DNA from 2 places in the Terribacillus jepli genome. Region 2 is predicted to be linked to the other one. Evidence: riboswitches for the same ligand, from Rfam matches in the RefSeq annotation. Region 2 holds a riboswitch; the other holds the start of a gene.
The links. A riboswitch is a leader RNA that binds a small molecule or an ion and turns the genes downstream of it on or off. The one in region 2 is predicted to bind cyclic di-GMP.
Positions count from the first base shown of each region.

Region 1: another riboswitch for cyclic di-GMP. It lies ahead of AB1K91_RS07270 (hypothetical protein); the one in region 2 lies ahead of AB1K91_RS14060 (type II secretion system protein).

Region 1 is NZ_JBFEGH010000005.1:33,946-37,076, reverse strand. Features, by position in the region: gene AB1K91_RS07280 (methyl-accepting chemotaxis protein) at 1-537, opposite strand, end outside; gene AB1K91_RS07275 (hypothetical protein) at 587-1,297, opposite strand; gene AB1K91_RS07270 (hypothetical protein) at 1,341-1,709, opposite strand; cyclic di-GMP riboswitch class I at 1,792-1,878, opposite strand; gene AB1K91_RS07265 (hypothetical protein) at 2,189-2,683, shown strand; gene AB1K91_RS07260 (glycerol-3-phosphate responsive antiterminator) at 2,790-3,131, shown strand, end outside.
Region 2 is NZ_JBFEGH010000012.1:118,031-121,161, reverse strand. Features, by position in the region: gene AB1K91_RS14070 (type IV pilus twitching motility protein PilT) at 1-67, shown strand, start outside; gene AB1K91_RS14065 (type II secretion system F family protein) at 68-1,276, shown strand; cyclic di-GMP riboswitch class II at 1,359-1,441, shown strand; gene AB1K91_RS14060 (type II secretion system protein) at 1,494-1,931, shown strand; gene AB1K91_RS14055 (prepilin peptidase) at 1,995-2,750, shown strand; gene pilM (type IV pilus biogenesis protein PilM) at 2,764-3,131, shown strand, end outside.

The DNA of each region.
Region 1 (3,131 bases), on a different contig from region 2:
AGCTTCTGAGGTTGTATTCACCGTTTGATTGAATTGATTCATTTTTTCCAAGGAATGTTTTAGTTTCTCATTTCCTTCTTGTGTCAGTTCAAGCGTAGTAATCGATTGTTCTGAAATCTGATTGGATCTAGTTGATAAATTTTCTATCGACTGTGTCATTTCTTCCATGGACGCAGCACTTTCTTCCGTGGCTGCTAGTTGTTTTTGTAATCCTCTGCCTACCTCGTCAATTGCAGCCCGGACAATATCAGCTTGCTCAGCTGCATATTCACCAGTTTCAGCAAGATTTTCCCCTTTATCATGAATATCTTTTGTAAATGATTCTAACTTCTGTTTTATTCGGCTGAAATTCTCTCCGGCGCGATTCTTGATTCTTTCATCGTCACTATCTGGATTGTTCACTGCCGATATCTCTTTCATATCAGCTAATAATTCTTTATCAAATTGTGTATGACGTTTCAATGCAACATATTGGTAAGCAAAATAAACTAATGCTATCAATAGAATTACTATTATACCTATCAAATAAATTTCCATGATATATTAAACTCCTACCTCCTGATGATTGAATCAGAATTATGTTTTTTTAAAGTTCCCTTATTATGATATATGTTCCATCTGCTACATTTGCAGGAATGGCTTGCAGTTTGTCATTATCTTTATACATATGAACAATATGGTTACCTTCGAAATCTTTATATTTTTTCATGTTGTGATATTTTTCCATCACACGAATCGATTTCGGATTAGTCGCTTCGCCCACTATTGCCTTCAATCCCTGCGATGTTGCTTTTGTAATCAGTTTATTTCCTAATTGCTTAATTACTTCATGACGATCCTGTTCAGCTATCACGCCCAACATGAACAGGTGTAACAAATCCCCATCAGAAATTTCTTTTCCGTAACGTCTTTTGTAGTCTTCGATAAATCGTTTGTCTACGTCCTCCAAAACATGAAGGATGACGTTCATATCATAAAAAGACCCCTCGAATACATCTTCACCGATAATTTCCGGTGCATTGGTATCACCCGCAAGCACACCCACAACATGATTATCAGAGTCTAAAGCGACTGCGCAATATCCTTGATCTACAGTTGAATCCAAATAATCTTTCGTAAAAGCATAAAAATCTTCATACTCAATATTCAACTGTCCAACCATCGGTTCTTGTACCCATTTTCCTTCCACATCTACTCCAATAAACGTACGGGCAAGGCATTCAGCAGCTTTCTGTATCAGCTCCGTTTGGTCATTCGTTAAAATTTCATATGTATACAATTCTTGTGTTGCTTGCATTATATATTCTCCCCTTCAACTACAAATTTTTACTGACTGAACACTACATAGATTGATCTACTCTATCTATCATTTTTCCTGTGAATTCAATCCTTTCAAGCGCATTCCTGATTTGCACTTGAGCTATTTTTGATGATGGTTTTATTACAATCGTATCCTTAAAACCTAAAGTGGAGTAAAATTGCATTGTTTGCTCCAGCTGTGGCACAACTTTGGACGGTACTGGTGTCTGATGCGTCCCATCGACGACAAAAGTATAATCTTTTTTAGAGACTTTACTGATCGTCTCCTGTAAATCGACCATATATCCCTCTGCATCTTCTTCCCTGATCAATCCATGCACTTGTACTAGTACTTCTTTGGAACTTTCGTCAATCGCCATCTTATATTTCTTCTTATCCACGACTATCATCTTGTTAACTCCCTTTTCTAAAGTCTGATGTAACTTCTCGAATGCGAAAAAAGCTATCCTTAGTGACAAGGACAGCCAACGTAGCATCAACCCGACTGTCATCTTCCAGATGGATATTAGACTCGTGGCTTTGCGTACCTACCTTTCGATAAGTTGGCTTATTAGGTTCTAAGATTATAGTTCTAAATACGTAAAAACACACTCTCGCATACCCTCATGCATTATAATTTACCTATAATCCTTTGTCTAATTATCACTTCTAATCCATTTCGTGGGTAAAATGAGTCGTCTGTTCATACTTTTCGATGCTGTCACAGGTCTACTTTACTAGATACCAAAGGACTACTCCCCTTATATCGGTTAACCACAAACAATTTAAATACAAAAAAGTATTAATTGCTCAATTTTTTCTAGGCATTCGCCCAGTCCTTTGGGCAATGACCTACATATCGTACATGGAAAGCAATGGAGGTAAACATATGACCAATTTTTATTCTTTCCAAGGAACTGTAACGATGATTAGTGATTTTATGGGGAATGGCCGAGCCGACGGCTGCTATAAATTCTTCACTGTCGAAAATGAAACAGGATCGATAATGAACTTTGTTGTGTCCCCTACGACTTATTTCGTGGATCATGCAATGGTATCCGTGGGTGATCGTGTGACTGGCTATTATGATGGAGATGCCCCTGCGATTCTAATTTATCCTCCACAGTTTCCAGCTCTTGTCATGGTGAAAGAGAATCAGAACCAAAATGTAAAAGTCAGTTTCTTTGATAATCAGCTGGTGAGCAGTGATGGACAATTACAGCTGAATATTTCGCCATATACACCATTAGTACTGACGAACGGGCAAGCTTTTACAGGCAACCTAGCGAATCGCGATTTGATTGTGGTGTATGGACCTGCTACGAAGAGTATCCCTGCACAGACTACTCCGTATTGGGTAATTGTTTTGTGTAAAAGTTTATAAATGACAGTCGCTTATACGGTAAATCTAAATATATCCCTCTCTTTTAAATCATCCAAAAAAACTATAAACTAACGATAAAATACACGCTATCGGAGAGGGACTGCATATGAACTACAATCACGCACGCGCTACACTGCAAGAAAGACTCACTTCCCACAAAATGGTTGCCTCTGTAAAAGAGCCGAAGCATCTAGAAAAAGCAATTAAGTATAAAGATAATATCAGCGCTGTCTTATTGATGACTGGTACCATCCTGACCGTGCGAAAGTATGTCGAATTCATTCAATCGCATGGCTTGCCTGTCATTTTGCATGTAGAGAAAATAGGCGGACTGGAAATGGACCGGGACGGGATAGAATTTGTCAAACGGAATGTGCAGCCGCATGCGATTGTGACGACACGAAATGGTGTCATCAAAAAAGCAAAAGCCAGCGGACTCGTCGTGGTT
Region 2 (3,131 bases):
GATGGTTGCTGGGGGAATTGTGACCATGGATCAGGTGGCGCCATTCCTGGAAGAGCGAGGTGTGTAAATGGCTTATTATCAATATGCTGCCCGTGATATGCTCGGAAAGCTGAAAAGAGGCAAAGTCCAGGCAGAAAACCGTCAGGATGCGCTGGATAAGCTACAGCGCCAGCAGCTTATCGTTTTCGAGTTACGGGAGTTAAACCGGATTTTACATAAGGAACTGTCTTTCGGTAAACGTGTGAAGAAGAAAGAGTTCATCATCTTTTTACGTCAGCTTTCCACTCTGATCGAGGCTGGGGTGCCATTGGTGGAAGCAACGGGTCTTTTACAGGAACAGACAAAGGATAAATTCCTCAAGGATACGCTGAAGAACGTACGTACTGATCTTATCGAAGGTATTCGATTCTCAGACGCTGTTGAGAAGCATCCGAAAATCTTTCCAGAGTTATTCGTTAATATGATAAGAGCTGGAGAAGCAAGCGGGGAATTGGATGATGTACTCAATAAGATGGCGGTTTATTATGAGAAGCAATATGATATGCGGCAGAAAGTAATAACCGCTTTAAGTTATCCTGTACTTGTGGCTTTGGTTGCACTTTCCATTTGTATCGCACTTCTTGTAATCATCTTCCCACAATTCACTGGCATGTTCGCCAGTATGGATGCTGAGTTGCCGGCGTATACGGCGTTTATCCTGCTTTTATCGGAAGGGATGCAGAAATATTGGTATCTTGGCGTCCTTTGCCTACTACTTTTTGTAGTTTTTTATCGGGTCATCATAAGCCAGCCTAAAGGCAAGCTATTTATGGATAGCATTAAATTGAAAATACCAGTGTTTGGCAGTTTCTATCAAAAAGCGATACTCGCTCGAATGACAAGGACAATGAGTTCCCTTCTGGAAAGTTCTGTACCAATTTTGGACGCCCTCCGAATTTCCAGTCGTATTCTACAGAATAATGTAATGGATAAGGTAATGAAAGATTGCTATGAAACGGTTGAGAAAGGCGACTCCCTTGCTGGGCCTATGGAAGCTCACTGGGCCTTTCCTCCAATGATTACCCAGATGATACGGGTAGGGGAAAAAACCGGTTCTTTGGATAGCTTGCTGGATCGAGCGGCAAACTTTTATGAGCAAGAACTGGATTATGCTGCGGAGCGATTGAAATCGTTGCTGGAACCAGTTTTGATTCTTGTCCTTTCGATAATGGTAGGAAGCATTGTTACAGCCGTCATTTTACCAATGTTCTCCCTTTATGAGAACTTGCAGTATTAAAGTACTATAATATTGACAAAATCTCTGTTAACTTTTCATTTTTTAGGTAGATTTTCATGCTTTGTCTGTTATAATCTTACTAGATTAATAGGAAGCGATGATAAAATAACTTTATGTGGGCACTTGGTTATTTTGGAGCTAGTAGTGCAACCGGCCATATTGATCCTATTCGTTTCCACGTGGCCGGAAACTACTACATAACAAAGGAGTGTCCACAATGAAAAAGTTTTTGAAAAAGAGAATGAAATCAGAAAAAGGCTTCACATTAGTTGAGTTGCTTGCTGTCATTGTTATCCTTGGTATTTTAGCTGCCATTGCAATCCCTGTAATTTCTGGTTTAATTGGTGATAGCCGACAGGACGCACATAATGCTACAGCACAGCAAATGATCGAAGCTGCACGCTTGGCTTCTGTAAAAGATGGTGGAGACGATACTTCATCTTACACATTGGATGAGTTGATCAAAGGCGGCTACTTGAGCGCACCCCAAAATCCTGAAGATGGTAAGTCTTATGATAGAGCAAGAAGTGAAGTTACACTTGAAAACGGACAATATAAAGCCGAAGTTTATGAGTTTGGCAAAGATGACGAGCCTGTGGGCACAGCCGGAGCAGAAGCAAATGAAAAAGCGGATACACATTCTGCAACAAACTAATAGATTATCAGAAATCTCTCCTTGTGAGAGATTTCTGTGTTTACATAAGCAAGGAGCGATAATATGTCGATTTTCCTACTGATTTACTTCATTATACTAGGGGCTGTTCTCGGCTCATTCTACAATGTTGTCGGAATGCGGGTACCTGAGAAGAAAATGTTCCAATCAGAACGCTCATACTGCCCAAACTGCAAGCATCAAATCAAGGCATATGATTTAATACCAGTAATCTCATACATCGTTCTCGGTGGAAAATGCCGTCATTGTAAACAGAGGATTTCGCCACTTTATCCATTCACGGAACTTGCAGCAGGGTTATTATTCGGGTACAGCTATTTTGTGATTGGGTTGCAGTGGGAGTTAGTTACAGCATTGATATTAGTATCAATGTCGGCAATTCTGTTCGTGACGGACATGCGTTTCATGCTGATACCGAATAAGATTCTACTGTTTTTCCTTCCTCTATTCATCATTCTCCGCATTATCACTCCATTAGAGCCATGGTGGGATTCGATTGTTGGAGCCATTGTGGCGTTTGTCCTGCTTTTCCTCGTCATTTTATTCAGCCGGGGAGGTATGGGCGGCGGAGATTTGAAATTGTTCGTGGTGCTCGGTGTGATACTTGGCTGGAAGGGTGTATTGCTTACTTTCTTCCTATCTTCTGTGATAGGAGCGGTTATCAGTCTTGTTCTCCTTTCAGCGAAGATACTGAATCGGAAGCAGGCAATTCCGTTTGGTCCGTATATTTTATTGGGTGCGCTTATCACTTATTTCCATGGCGATCAATTGATTGGCTGGTACATCAATTCATTCTTTTAAATGAGGGAAGATCATGTTCAAGAAGCAAGGCAAACAAGTGTACATCATCATACAGGAAACGGTATTACGGTATGCGGCAGGAGTGCCAGCCGGATTCCGTAACGAAAATAGTTTCGGCAGTATCGAACTGCCGCAGGGGACGATCCGTCAAGGAAAATTGGAGCATGCCGATCAGCTGACAAAAGCCGTCCGGAAATTGGTTGAGGAAAATAGCTGGAAGGGGCGTAAGCTGCTTTTCACGCTGCCGGATCAAGCTGTGACGCTTCGCCGGCACCAGGTTCCAAAGCAACTGAAATGGGAGGAGATCAAGCCGTTTCTTTATACCGAGCTTCACCATACCATTCAGCTGCCTTTTGAGGATCCAGTTCTTGATTTCGAGAT